One region of the Lysinibacillus sp. PWR01 genome, then DNA from elsewhere that is predicted to be linked to it. Evidence: riboswitches for the same ligand, from Rfam matches in the RefSeq annotation. Region 1 holds a riboswitch; each other region holds the start of a gene.

Region 1 (3,738 bases):
TAAATGGGTCCCTTGGTTCCAATATCATTAAAAAAGAAGAATCCATAAATTGGATTCTTCTCTTCACTACATAGCTATCGTTTTCGTTGCCACGGCTTGTTGAAATGCCTGGTCATGCTCAACTATCACCATTGTGAGATGAGCGCTTTGAATAAGCTCTTCAATCTGCATACGTGAATAGATATCAATAAAATTGAGTGGTTCATCCCAAATATATAAATGAGCTTTCTCACACAAGCTTTTAGCAATCAGCAGTTTTTTCTTTTGTCCACCAGAATAATGAGAGATGTCTTTCTCAAATTGAATTCGCTCAAAATCCATCTTGCGCAGGATTGATTTAAATAACGTCTCATCAATACCATGCTCTTCAATAAATTCCGATAATAACCCCTTCAAATGGGATGTATCCTGTTGAACATAGGAAATGACCAGACCTGAAGCTAATTTAATGGCGCCTGTATGTTGGATGGGCTTGCCTAGAATAAGTTTTAGAATACTACTTTTTCCGCTTCCATTTTTGCCATCTATAACAATGCGATCACCTTGTGCCACTTGGAAGCTAATAGGCTTATTCACGATATGGTCATCGTACCGAATCGATACATCCGTGACAACAACCATTTCCTTTGATGGACATGCCAATGGCTCTACTTTCAATGACTCGGTTTTTTCAACATTTTTTAGCAGTTTTGATTTTTCCTCAATAGCTCTTTGTTGTCTGGATTCTAGGTTCTTTGCTCGTTTCATCATCTTGGCTGCCTTATGTCCAACAAAGCCTTTGTCCAGCTTGGAACCTGAATTGGTTGTCCCGTTTTTGGAGGCTTCCACTTGATTAGACCAACCTACCGAACGCTTTGAGGACTGTTTTAATCGGTCGATATCTTTTTGCAGTCGTTGATTGGTTGCTTCTTCATGTTCCTGCTGTCGATCAAAATTGAGCTTCCAAGATGAGTAATTACCACTTTGAACGTCAATATTGGCTCTATTGATCGATAAAATATGGTCAACGCAGCCATCTAAAAAGCTTCTGTCATGCGAAATTAAAATAAATCCTTTTTTCCTACGAAGATAATCTGAGACCGTCTTTCGTGCATCCGTATCGAGATGATTGGTAGGTTCATCAATTAATAAAAATTGACCCTCTGTCAAAAATAACGCCGCAAGCAGCACCTTTGTTTGCTCACCGTTGGATAATGTTTTAAAAGGACGATACATAACCTCCGCATCTACATGTAGATAAGCTATTTCACGTAAACATTCCCAATCCTCTGCCTGAGGGCAAATTTCTTCAAAAATTTCGTGTGTATATTTATTTGGATCCGAAACGGGGTAGGGGAAATAAGTAAAGTCTACGGAAGAGATGATTTTTCCGCTATACTCATAATTGCCTAATAGCAACTGAAAGAATGTTGTTTTACCTCGTCCGTTTCTCCCGATAAATCCAAGTTTCCAATCCGTGTCGATTTGGAAGTTTACCCCTTCAAAAATATTGTCAAAGCTACTTGGATAAGAAAAAGTTAGGTTTTGTACTTGTATCATGGACATGATAATTCCTCCTTTGTATTGCAATAGTTTTCCTTTTCATACAAAGTCGGTCTATCCATCTATGCTTCATTGCTCCGTATAAGTAGATGGATATTAACGACTTATACGGAGTATTACATGCGTCACAATAGTATCTGAATCGCTCATATTATCTCTCTCCTTTACGAGTAGATGAAAGGTACAGATTCAACGATGAGAGCAAGAAAAAAATCCCTCCAATCGTGCATTGGAAGGATTAGTCTTTCACTGAATAAAGTCGATTTGCCACTCGTATCATGACAAATAAAATGCCAACTGATTGTTAAAAATGGATAGACTAACCCTATATTTTGGTTTGAAATCATTCAATTCAAATAAAAATATAGTTTAGTTCAACATTGTCCATTCATCAGTCCTCTCATAATTGTCTATTTATAGTAACAAATTTTTTAACAAAATACAATGTAGCCTTATCTTAGCGGAGATATTTAATAATTCCTAGAATATTTATAGAAATAATTTATATAATTGTTTAAAAATAATTTCTACTATTCTGAAATGTATGCTATAGTAGGAGCATAATTGAATAATGTGTAAGACTTGGTGCCAAATGAAAGTTTGGCTTAAAAGGGAAGTCGGTGCAAATCCGACGCTGTCCCGCAACTGTAATTCGGAGCAAATCACAAATGCCACTGGGGAAACTGGGAAGGCTGTGAGGCGTGTTGATGAAAAGCCAGGAGACCTGCCAATTTCTAGTACACACCAAATACCTACGTGGAAATAGGTGGTGAAAAGTGACCAAATAGGCACTGTGCGATAATGTTTATGTAAAAGTAGATACTTTTTCGTATTGTTTTAGCATTCATAATTTTAACATGCAGCCATTTTCCAAATAGGAGAATGGCTTTTTATTTTTTCTAAAAAGGAGATTAAAACATGACCTATACAAGCACACTCATTGGTTACCCCTATATAGGGGAAGATCGCGAATGGAAAAAAGCATTAGAATTATTTTGGCGTAATGAACTTTCTGAAGAGGACTTTGAGGAAAGATTAAAGAAGATTCGTTTAGCGAGAATCGACAAGCAGCTACAATTGGGTATCGAAATGGTGACAGTTGGTGATTTTACGTATTACGATAGAATGTTAGATACGGCTTTGATGTTTGGTCTAGTACCAAAACGCTTTAACTGGCAAGGTGGTAAAGTCGATTTACATACCTACTACAGTGTAGCAAGAGGGAATAAAACAGCCGTAGCGAGTGAAATGACAAAATGGTTTAATACCAATTATCACTATATTGTTCCTGAGTATGAGGGACAAGCCTTACAACTAACAGAAAATAAAGTGTTAGCTGACTTTTTAGAGACGAAAGAAGCATTCGAGATCATCGCGAAGCCGACATTGATTGGTCCCTATACATTTTGTAAGTTAACGAAAGGCTACAACAAATTAACACAGGTTGAATACTTATTAGCCTTATTACCGCTCTATACACAGGTATTAAAAGAGCTAGTGGATGCAGGTGCCGCTTGGATTCAGCTAGAAGAGCCATCCCTTGTTACAACCCTTGATCCAGCAGAGATAAAGCTGGTGCAAGAAATTTACGACCAGTTAGCCGTTGCTGTTCCAGGGGCTAAGATTATGCTACAAACTTATTTTGAAGCATTATGTGCCTATGAAACATTGATTACGCTGCCTGTTCAAGGATTTGGCCTAGACTTTGTTCATGGCTATAAAGGGAATATGGAGTCACTGCGTCAATTTGGTTTCCCGCAGGATAAAGTATTGGCAATTGGGGTTGTAAATGGCCGTGATATTTGGCGTTCAAACCTTGCAGAGGTCAACGCAACGATTCAAGCCATTGAACAGCTAAGTCAGGCCGAAGAGCTATGGATTCAACCATCAAGTAACCTACAGCATGTTCCAATCACAACCTCTCTTGAAAATGAACTTGACCCTGTTTTAAAGCAGGCTTTGGCCTTCGCAGATGAAAAAATCGTAGAAATCACGGGGCTAACTAAATTTAGACGAGATAAAGATGGTTCCTTACAACATAATTTTTCAGAAAGTATGAAGGCGATTGAGGCTCTAAAAAATCATCCAATCCGCCAAAACAAGTTGATTCATCAAGCTGTTCAAACTGTGACAACGCAAGATTTTGAACGACAAAGTGATTTTACGCAACGTCAAAATATACAACAACAGGCCTTA
Region 2 (3,738 bases), on a different contig from region 1:
GATAAGTTAGGCGTTCGAGCAGTTCCTTCAGGTGAGGTAGAATTTGATGGTGCACTTGCCTATGTTGTAGGGGAGCAAAATAAAGGGATTTATTACATGCTAGAAGCACTAAATCTCTCAAGAATTTGTAATGCAGTAGCTTCAATTGGCATTATGCGTCGTGGCTTTTTAGAGGCAAAACATTACGTAACCAATCGTTATGCATTTGGCAAGCCTTTAACACAATACCCTATGGTTCAGGATACTTTAGGTAAATTTGCGGCTAAGTTGCATGTGGAAGTAGCGACAGTTTTTGATCTTATTCAATTATACGATAAAGTGACGAGTGGACAGGGAACACAGCAAGACCTTATTATGAATCGTTTATATATTGCCATTATGAAAAAGGAAACAGCAGAGCAAGCCGTTCATTATGCTAGTGAGGCAATTGAATTACACGGAGGTAATGGCTATATCGAAGACTTTGTAACGCCCCGCTTATTAAGAGACGCACAAGTGTTGACGGTGTGGGAGGGGACGGCTAATATTTTGGCCTTAGAACTCATTCGGTTAGTAGATAAGTTTCATGCACATGAACTGTTTGTACAGGAGATGGAGGAACGCTTAGAAAAATTAGCTAACAGCTCGTTAGTACAAATCGTTAAAGAACAATTGGCGAATATGGCTGTGAAACTACAAATTTTTAGCGCTTTAGACGCGGCAACGAAAACATTTGAAGCAAAAGATATGGCGAAAAAAATGGCTCATCTTTATGAAAGTGTCGTAGCAGTTGAATGGGCACATAAATTTGGTGGGAAATATGAAAAACTAGCGGACGTTTATTTAGAGCAGACGTGGTCATTAAGAGAAATGGGTGCTCGAATGAAGACAGTTCAATATTTTTCTGAAATTGTATAATAGCTTGGGAGTCGTCTTGAATGGAGGCGACTTCTTTCATTTTCATGTATAATGAAATCAACTGAATATTGTAAAGGTTCTTTACTTAAGTAAAGTGAAAAGGGAAATCGGTGTAATTCCGATGCGGTCCCGCCACTGTAAGTGTGAGTTTTTTTCAAATGATGCCACTGAAGATTTCGGGAAGGCTTGAAAAATCGCAAGGAGCACAAGCCAGGAGACCTGCCTTTATAACAGACATGACAACCTACGAGGATAGGGTGGTGGATTTTGTATCAGTTTTTTTGGTGCGATTTTGCCCCCTCATCATTCAGATGAGGGGTTTTATTTTGATGCAGAATAAAGTGAAATGTCGCACGGATCAACGAAGGAGGATTCACATGAAGAAATTTTGGAAAATAGGATTATCAGCATTTTTAGCAGTAGGCTTGCTAGCTGCTTGTGGACAAGAAGCTAGCAAGCCAGCTACTGAGCAGCAAACACAGCAAGAAACAGCACAGGATGAAGCAACATTCCCAATGACTATAACAGATGCCCTTGGCAAGGACATTACTCTTGAAGCACCTCCTGAGAAAATTGTTTCACTTATTCCAAGTAACACTGAAATCCTTTTTGGACTTGGTTTAAATGATGAAATAGTTGGTGTTACTGACAACGACGATTATCCACCAGAGGCAACTGAGAAAGATAAGGTTGGCGGAATGGAATACGATATTGAAAAAATTATTGCCTTAAAACCAGATATCGTTTTTTCACACGAATCTAGCATGTCTCTATCAGAAGAGGCTATTGCACAGCTTGAATCAGCAGGTTTGAAAGTGTTTGTAGTAAGAAATGCACAAGACTTTAATGAAACATATACGACAATTGAGCAACTTGGTCGTGCTACAGGGAAATTACCAGAGGCTGAAAAAATTGTTGCTAATATGAAGGCCAAAGTAGAAGAAGTTTTGACTAAAGTCAAGGATGTTGAACCAAAAAAAGTGTTAGTCGAAGCATCGGATGAGCCAGATATTTATACAGCTGGCAATGGCACATTTATGAACGCAATGCTTGAAATGATCAATGCAGAGAATGTAGCTGTAGATGGTGATAATTGGTATAAAATTGATGCAGAACAAATTATCGCAAAAAATCCAGATGTCATTGTGGTGACATATCATTATGTACCAGATATTTTAACGAAAATACCAAAACGTGCGGGCTTTGATACTATTAATGCCGTAAAAAATAATGCGATTGTACAGGTAGATGAAAGTACAACGAGTCGTCAAGGACCACGTTTAGCAGAAGGTCTAGAAGAATTAGCAAAAGCGATCTATCCTGAGGTATTTAAGTGAAAAAAATAGCACTAGCCTATGCACTAACATGTACGCTTCTTCTTATTAGCATCTGGTGTGGCGTAGCGATAGGCTCAGTTCATATTCCATTAGAAGTATTGTGGAATAAGGCGGCTGATGAAACAGCCGCCAATATCCTTTGGAAAATTCGCTTGCCTCGCGTGTTGTTAGCAGGACTAGTGGGGGCATCTCTAGCTATTGCTGGAGCCGCATTCCAAGGTTTATTAAAAAACCCATTAGCAGATCCATACACACTAGGGGTTTCATCAGGGGCTTCTGTTGGTGCTGTTATAACAATCTTTTTCAGTATTTCTATCCCTGTCGTCGGTTTGTATGCTCTACCAACCTTCAGTATGATCGGTGCTATCATCACGATGGTAGTTGTCATGAGCTTTGCTAGACTCGTAGACCGTTCATTGAAAATGGAAACATTGATATTAACAGGTGTTATTTTTAGTTCATTTTTAGGTTCCCTTATTTCATTAATGATTGCTTTATCTGGTGAAGAATTACGTCAGGTAATAGGGTGGTTACTTGGTTCTGTATCGATGCGTGGTTGGCCATATGTCCAAATGATCATTCCATTTGTTATTGTAGGTTCAATTATGCTATGGACGCAAAGACGAGAGCTAAATGTTTTGTTGTATGGTGAAGAGCGAGCAAAACATTTAGGTGTTAATGTGAAGCGTAGTAAATATTTGATATTAGCAGGTGGCTCCATGCTAACCGGAGCAGCTGTAGCGGTTTCTGGCACAATTGGCTTTGTAGGATTAGTGGTGCCGCATATGACAAGGATGATTTGGGGTTCTGATCATCGCCACTTATTACCATTATCTTTTTTCAATGGTGCAACATTACTCATTATTTGCGACTTAGTAGCACGGACAATCATTGTGCCAAGAGAGCTACCAATTGGTGTTATTACGGCTTTTATTGGAGCACCAGTTTTCTCCTTTATTTTTTATAAGCAGCGAAGAAGCAAGGGGGTACGGGCATGATTGTTGTTGAATATCTATCAGGTGGCTATGAAGATGTACCAATCGTCAAGGACATTAGTTTTACTGTTGAAAAAGGGAAAATTCTTGGTATTCTAGGGCCGAATGGTAGCGGGAAATCCACATTATTAAAAGTAATGAGTGGTATTTTACCAGCTACTGCTGGAACTATTTCGATTGATGGACAAAATATTCTTTCTTATAATGCTCGTGCTTTGGCGAAAAAGATGGCTGTATTACCACAGCTTCATGCAAATGCTTTCTCGAATAGTGTGAGAGAGGCAGTTTCACTAGGGCGCTACCCGCATCAAACAGGCTTTTTCTCAAGTTGGTCTGCACAAGATGAGCAGGCTGTTCAACATGCCATGCTTCAAACAGGTGTAAAGCGATATGAGCATACGCCTATGGAATTTTTATCTGGCGGTGAACAACAAAGAGTGTTTGTAGCACAGGCCTTAGCTCAAACAGCAGAAATTCTATTACTGGATGAGCCAACTAATCATTTAGAC
Region 3 (3,738 bases), on a different contig from region 1:
GCTGAATGTCAGTCATCATGCGGCCGATAAAGTCGTTTGAAGCCTTCATTTTAAAACGATAATAGGGTTCAAGTAGAACATTTTGGGCTTGCTCTAGTCCCTGGCGCAGCGCACGGAAACTAGCTTCTCGGAAATCGCCGCCCGATGTATGTTCATTATGCCCGCGACCTGTTAGCAGTGTAAAATGAACATTTGTTACAGGGAAGCCTGTAAGTAAGCCATGATGATCACGCTCAAACAGGTGTTTTTCAACAAGGCGCTGATTGCCTACGGATAAATGATCTGCATGACAGGCATTGCTGAAGGTATTGCCGGTTCCACGTGGATTTGGCTCCATTAATAAATGAACTTCCGCATAATGCTTGAGTGGCTCGAAATGGCCATAGCCTGTCACCGTCGTCGCAATGGTCTCCATATATAAAATTTGCGGCTCGCCAAAGGAGACGGCTAATGAAAAACGTTTCATTAATACCTCTGTCAGGACCTCCAATTGAATGACGCCCATAATATGGACATGGATTTCCTGAAACTTTTCCTGCCAAACGACACGTAAAGAAGGCTCTTCTGCTTCAAGTAAACGGAAAATCTGTAGCACTTCCTTGATATGCTGATCGCCCGCATATTGAACCTTTGCCTGTAGCGTTGGGACAAGCTCATAGGGCTGTGTTAGCGTCGTTGTACCGATTCGATCTCCAATGTTTGCCTGACTCAGCCCTTTCACAGCGAAAATCTCTCCTGCTTCAACCTGTTGAACGGTCTCAAAGCGATTGCCATTATAAAGGCGAATTTCTGTCACTTTTTCCGTCACTTCACCAAATGAAAATTCATCCCGCACATGTAAGGAGCCCTTGACAGCCTTCATAAAGGTTAAACGCTGATGCCCATCATGACGAATTTTAAAAACCTCTCCCTCAAACGGGGCATTCTGGTCAAATTGGGTCACAGTTAACAGGGGAAGTTGGTCAAGAAATTCCTGAATGCCCTCATCCTTTAAGGCAGAGCCTGTAAAGCAGGGGAAAGCACACTCGTTTTTAATCATAGCCTGTAGCTGAGCAAGACATTGTCCGTGTTCCAATGACTCACTCAAAAAGGCATCAAGCATTTCTTCATCATGTTCAGCCAGCCATTCCATGATGCTATTTGACACATAATCTGCTCGCAGCGGTTCATCGACGAACAACACATGCTGAGAGCAATCTTTACGAAGCTGGCTCATGACAGCTCCTACATTTGCTCCTTCACGATCCGTTTTATTGATAAAGAAGAAGGTAGGGACATGGTATTTACGTAAAAGCTGCCACACCGTTTCAGTATGGCCTTGTATCCCTTCGACAGCGCTAATGATAATAATGGCATAATCCATCACACGAATGGCACGCTCCATCTCAGGGGAGAAATCGACATGCCCTGGTGTATCAATCAATGTGTATGTATCATCGCCAATGCTCATGCGACCTTGCTCGGCAAAGATCGTAATCCCACGCCTGCGCTCTAGCTCATGATTATCAAGAAAGGTATCCTGATGATCGACTCGACCACGGGCTTGAATACTATTTGTATGAAAAAGCACTTGCTCAGAGAAGGTCGTTTTCCCTGCATCCACATGCGCAAGTACACCGATTGTTTTGTACATAAGAAATCCTCGTTTCTATAGATTGCTATCTTTTCATTGTAACAGAATACTCGCATATATAATTCTTGTAAAATAGTTCGTATTTTTGTCGAAATAGTGCTAATATAGTGATGATTGCATAATTAGCGTCATACTACGCTAGTCTATCAATAGTATTGACCATAATAGAACGTATTGGTGCAAATGGCATTTGTCATTTGCTTAAAAGGGAAATCGGTGCAATTCCGATGCTGTCCCGCAACTGTAAATGGAGAGTCTATACAGCATGCCACTGTAGTAAAGCTATGGGAAGGCGTATAGATGATGAACCTAAGCCAGGATACCTGCCAGTATGTGTTTTTTGACTAAGAACCACGAGGATGGGGATAGTGATGAAGGTTATGATACCGTTTTTTCACTATGCTACTCTCTTGGCGACAAGAGGGTTTTTTTATGCCCTTCCAACCACCTTGGTAGCAAAGAAGTCTCTGATTTCTTTCTATATTTTAACAACAAAGGAGAAAAGGACATGAAGAAATGGAAAAGTATATGGCTGATGATGATCATTGCCTTAGTCGCTATTTTAGGGGCTTGTAATGCAAAGGACAAAACTGAATCAGCAGCACAAGGTGAAAAGGTTGAGCCATCTGAGGCAGCAACAGAAGTAACCATTGAAAATAATGACACAACCCAAACATATAAGGAAGCACCTACGAAAGCGATTAGCTTAAATCAGCATGTGACAGAAATCATGCTGGCGCTTGGCTTAGAGGATTCTATGGTTGGGACGGCTTACTTAGATGATAAAATCTATGAGCCACTACAAGAGGCATACGATAAAGTCCCTGTGCTTTCTGACCAATACCCAACGAAGGAGCAAGTGATTGATGCCGAGGCAGATTTCCTATATGCAGGCTGGAAAAGTGGTTTTGGTGAAAAGGGCGTTGGCACACCAGAGGAGCTTGAAGAATTAGGCATTCATACGTATTTACATACGGCTTCTAACATGACAAAACCAACATTAGAAGATATTTTCACTGATATTCGCAATATCGCGAAGATTTTCCGTATCGAGGATCGTGGCGAAGCTTTAATTGAGCAAATGACAAAAGATGTAGAGGCAGTACAAGCTAAATTACCAAAAGATAGCGAAAAATTACGTGTTCTTGTGTTTGATAGCGGTGAAAAGGATGTATTTACAGCTGGTCAAAACTTTATGAATGAGCTAGTGACAATCGCGGGCGGTCAAAATATCTTTGGTGATGTGGAATCAGGCTGGACAACTGTGTCGAAGGAAGATGCAGTAGACCGCAATCCAGAGGTTGTTGTCGTGATTGATTATGGTGAAACAACGGCCGAACAAAAGATCCAATTCTTAAAAAATGATCCAGCATTAAAGGAGATGGAAGCTGTCAAGAATGATCACTTTGTCATCCTGCCACTTTCAGCAGCGTCTGAAGGGGTTCGTGCTGCAGAGGCCATTGAAATTTTAGCGAAGGGCTTCTATCCTGAAAACTTTTAAACCATTCGAGCTAGCGCTTTGCTAGCTCCTTTTTCATAAGGAGCGATATCAATGAACGCATTTCAAAAAAACGTACCAGATCAAACATTTGAAACACTAAACCGTGAGGGTGAATTTACCCGTCTAGCAGTTAGCCCTGGCATTATCAATAAGCATTATACGCCAGCGCAATTTCAAAAAATAGCCGAAATTGCTGGCGAAAAGGGTGCGATTAAGTATTCCGCCTCCTATAGTATTCTCGTATCCATTCCAACGAGCGATGCGACAGAAGCTGTGCAAGCCTTACAGGAAGCGGGTCTTTATGTTGCGCCCTCTGGTTCCATTATTGCCATGAAGGCTTGCGATTTTTGTGATGGTGAGAAAATGGAGGCTGCTCCGATAACTGAACATCTTTATCATGCTTTAGAGGGGATCAAGGTACCTGCAAGAGTACGTGTCAATATCAATGGCTGTGCATCTGCCTGCTACAATGCAGTCTATGATGATATTGGGCTCGTGTATCAGCAGGAAAGCTTTGATGTCTATTTAGGTGCTGTGCCGATGGGGGCAAAGGCACAGGCTGGCACATTGTTCGCTAAAAGGGTAGGTGTCGAGCACATTGAAG
Region 4 (3,738 bases), on a different contig from region 1:
CTGTCAGTGAATGTGTTTGAATATCGGCAAAAACACCAAATACATCTTGCAACAACGCTGGCGTCAGCACTTCCTCTGGTGTACCATGACAAACGATCCGCCCTTGCTGTAAAACGTAAATTTGATCGCAGTACATAGCAGCGATATTCAAGTCATGCAAAGCTGCCACTACGGTTAAGTGTAAGGTCTGAATTAAATCCATGAGTTGAAGTTGATGTTGAATATCTAAATGATTCGTCGGCTCATCTAATATTAGTACCTGTGCTTGTTGAGCGAGTGCTCGTGCAACCATTACGCGCTTTTTCTCGCCTCCTGAAAGAGAGCTAAAGCTTCGCTTCTCTAAATGAGATATACCCGTTTGTCTAAGAGCATCTTTAACAATTTGGAAATCTTGCTCTTGATCAAGCTCTAATAGCTTTTTATGTGGCGTTCTCCCCATACTGACTAAATCATGCACAGTGAAATCAAATAAAACGGGTGTTTCTTGGCTAACAACGGCCAAATTTTTCGCAATTGCTTTACTTGTTTGCTTTAAAATATCCTGCTCATTTAATAATACCGTACCGCTTTCAGGTTTTAGGAGACGATACATATTTTTTAACAATGTTGATTTTCCGCTTCCATTAGGGCCAATTAATCCAACAAATTGCTTTTCTTTTATTTGAATACTTACATCATGTAGTATACGCTGATCGTAAATGGAGAATGATACTTGTTTCGCTTCTAATGTCATGGAAATTAATCTCCTTCACCGAAAGAATAGTTGTTACGTCGGAGTAGCCAAATGAAAAATGGTCCTCCACAAAAAGCTGTAATAATACCAATTGGCATTTCCTGAGGAGCGATGATGATTCGAGCAAAGGCATCTGCCCATACTAAAAATATTCCACCTATTAAAGCACTAATAGGTATTACATATTTATAGTTTGAGCCCACAATTAATCGCACAATATGGGGAATAATTAATCCCACAAATCCGATAGAACCACTAACTGCGACAAGCACACCTGTTAACAGAGAAACGAGTAATATTAGCTGGATACGAAATTGCTGAAGATTCACGCCTAATGTCACTGCCGCCTCTTCCCCCAGTAATAATAAATTTAAATTGCGATAGTGTAGCCACAGTAGCCCAAATACAACGAAGAATACGAAAGCTGGAATCACAATATTATTCCATTTAGCTCCAGCTAAACTACCTAGCATCCAAAACATAACAGCCTTTAAAGCCCCTTCTTGTTTTGACATCATTAAAATAAAGTTAGAGATAGCCGTTAAGATAAAGGACACAGCCATACCTGCCAATAGCAAGCGGAAAATAGAGACACGTCCACCAACACGTGATAAGAAAAAAACAAGTGCAATGGCAAGTAATGACCCAAGAAATGCGGATACTGACAGAGCGTAAATCCCTAAAAATGAAAAGGCCCCTAAAATAATTACAGAAGTAGCTCCGACAGCTGCCCCTGAAGAAATTCCTAGAATATACGGGTCAGCAATGGAATTTCGTACAAGCGCCTGAATCGCTGCCCCCGCAATGGCTAACCCCGCTCCAACAATAGCAGCTAGCAAAACACGAGGTGCTCTTATTTGCCAAATGATGATTTCCTGTGAGCGACTCCAATCTTGTTCGATAGCATTTTGTATAAAAGGAATTTTAGAAAGAATAACTTTCCATACATATAATGGTGTAACTGAAACAGAGCCAACCATTACAGCAAATGTCATTGAAACAATTAATACCATGAAAAGTACAAAGGAAAATAACATAAATTTTTTATTCATCTGTTTTAAACTCCTACTGAATATTGATGAATGAAGCAATAAAAAAAGGTATTCCATGCGAAAATACACATAGAAATACCCTAGATTAAACAAAGTCAGAAAATATCCAGCTATTGTCCGTAATTGCTTGCATCCTCGTGGGCATTACAGGTATTACTAACTGGCAGGTCTCCTGGCTTCGATTCAACATCCTATAATTGCCTTCCCATTCTTACACAGTGGCAAATAATATTATAGGATTCCTCGTTACAGTTGCGGGACAGCATCGGACTTCCACCGACTTCCCTTTTAAGTGACATTCAAAAATATCACACCAATAGTATTTGAAGTTATAAAATTGTGACGATTCTATCATACATTTTTATAGATAGTTAGTCTACATGGAAATGCATCTAGCATTTGAGTTAACTAATTTTAATAATAATGTTGACACAAATACTTTCGTTTTTTACACTAGCTGTAATAACTTTTAAAACGAGGTGAAATCATGGCAACTGTTACACAACATAGTCATCATAAATTAAGAACTGTCGACATTACCTATATTGGATTATTTTCAACGCTAATGATGGTGGGTGCTAATATCACTTCCTTTGCACCCTTTATGGTAGTTGGTGGTGTACCCATTACGCTTCAAACTTTTTTTGCGATTTTAGCAGGGCTTATTCTTGGTAGTAGAAAAGGTGCGCTCGCCTGTACAATTTATATGTGTGTGGGATTGGCAGGAGCACCTGTCTTTGCTCGCTTTGGTGGTGGAATTGGTCAAATTTTAAGTCCTACCTTTGGGTTTATTATTACATTTATTTTAGCGGCATTTGTTGCAGGGTGGATCGTGGAACGAAGCGGGACAAAGAAAAGCTTTATCGTAGCTGCTTTAGTAGCAACGGCTATAAATTATTTGATAGGAACAAATTGGATGTTTTTTGCATACAAGCTTTGGGCAAGTGCGCCAGAGAATTTTTCTTATAAGCTAGCTTGGCTTTGGATGATGCCTCCACTACCAAAAGATATTATTTTAGCCATTTTTGCTGGTATCTTCGCGTATAGATTACAAAAAACATTGAAAATCATGCCCATTCAATAACATATCTCTTCACTTCTTTCGTGTCAGACTAGAGGAAAATTTATTCATAGGTCATGTCCATCATTTCTGCACATTTATTTGCTACAGTAAGGGCAAATAGTGAGGAGGATATCACATGACATTCAATAGAAGATGGTCAATCGGACTATTATCAGTAGTCGCTTTAATTAGTTTATCGGCTTGTACAGAGGATCAAACAAAGCCTGCATCCACTTCTGTGGATACTTCTGAAGAAATCGATCATTCTACGATGAACCATTCAAGTTCTGGCGAAATACCGGCAACCTTAAAAAAAGCTGAAAACCCGAAATTTCCTGTGGGGAGTACAGCCATTATTACAGATGGACATATGGACGGTATGAAAGGAGCCGAAGCAACAATAGTAGGTGCCTATAATACGACTGCCTATGTTATTTCCTATGAGCCCACATCTGGTGGAAAGCGTATAGAAAAGCATAAGTGGGTGATTCATGAAGAATTGATTGACCCACAAGAAGCACCACTGGCTCCTGGAACAGAAGTAAAAACGGATGCAGCACATATGGAAGGTATGGAAAATGCGACTGTCCTTATTGATGAGGCTGTGCAAACAACTGTATATATGGTTGATTATACTTCCACTGCAAGTGGTGAAGCTGTAAAAAATCATAAATGGGTAACAGAAGAAGAGCTTAGCCCAAAATAATAGAAATAACCTCTACCTTCAATTCTGGTAGAGGTTATTTTTAGCTCTTATGCTCCATTGGCTTTCTATTTGCAGACTTATGCCATTTATAGCCGATGCCCCAAACAGTTTGCAAGTAATCATCTGCAGGGAAACCACTTTTTCTTAATTTTTCTCTTAAATTACGCACATGTGAATCAATGGT

The links. Region 1 has a riboswitch for cobalamin ahead of metE (5-methyltetrahydropteroyltriglutamate--homocysteine S-methyltransferase). Riboswitches for the same ligand answer to the same signal wherever they lie in the genome.
Region 2: another riboswitch for cobalamin. It lies ahead of ACEVFT_RS18570 (ABC transporter substrate-binding protein); the one in region 1 lies ahead of metE (5-methyltetrahydropteroyltriglutamate--homocysteine S-methyltransferase).
Region 3: another riboswitch for cobalamin. It lies ahead of ACEVFT_RS22235 (ABC transporter substrate-binding protein); the one in region 1 lies ahead of metE (5-methyltetrahydropteroyltriglutamate--homocysteine S-methyltransferase).
Region 4: another riboswitch for cobalamin. It lies ahead of ACEVFT_RS13255 (FecCD family ABC transporter permease); the one in region 1 lies ahead of metE (5-methyltetrahydropteroyltriglutamate--homocysteine S-methyltransferase).

Annotation. Positions count from the first base shown of each region.
Region 1 is NZ_JBHERJ010000073.1:192,104-195,841, reverse strand. Features, by position in the region: gene ACEVFT_RS15690 (hypothetical protein) at 1-31, shown strand, start outside; gene ACEVFT_RS15685 (Lsa family ABC-F type ribosomal protection protein) at 67-1,545, opposite strand; cobalamin riboswitch at 2,109-2,288, shown strand; gene metE (5-methyltetrahydropteroyltriglutamate--homocysteine S-methyltransferase) at 2,461-3,738, shown strand, end outside.
Region 2 is NZ_JBHERJ010000083.1:16,087-19,824, reverse strand. Features, by position in the region: gene ACEVFT_RS18575 (acyl-CoA dehydrogenase family protein) at 1-897, shown strand, start outside; cobalamin riboswitch at 955-1,138, shown strand; gene ACEVFT_RS18570 (ABC transporter substrate-binding protein) at 1,275-2,234, shown strand; gene ACEVFT_RS18565 (FecCD family ABC transporter permease) at 2,231-3,232, shown strand; gene ACEVFT_RS18560 (adenosylcobinamide amidohydrolase) at 3,229-3,738, shown strand, end outside.
Region 3 is NZ_JBHERJ010000096.1:29,255-32,992, reverse strand. Features, by position in the region: gene ACEVFT_RS22240 (GTP-binding protein) at 1-1,633, opposite strand, end outside; cobalamin riboswitch at 1,792-1,978, shown strand; gene ACEVFT_RS22235 (ABC transporter substrate-binding protein) at 2,142-3,134, shown strand; gene ACEVFT_RS22230 (precorrin-3B methylase) at 3,186-3,738, shown strand, end outside.
Region 4 is NZ_JBHERJ010000066.1:11,698-15,435, forward strand. Features, by position in the region: gene ACEVFT_RS13250 (heme ABC transporter ATP-binding protein) at 1-733, opposite strand, end outside; gene ACEVFT_RS13255 (FecCD family ABC transporter permease) at 739-1,785, opposite strand; cobalamin riboswitch at 1,931-2,118, opposite strand; gene ACEVFT_RS13260 (biotin transporter BioY) at 2,273-2,869, shown strand; gene ACEVFT_RS13265 (YdhK family protein) at 2,985-3,554, shown strand; gene ACEVFT_RS13270 (response regulator transcription factor) at 3,595-3,738, opposite strand, start outside.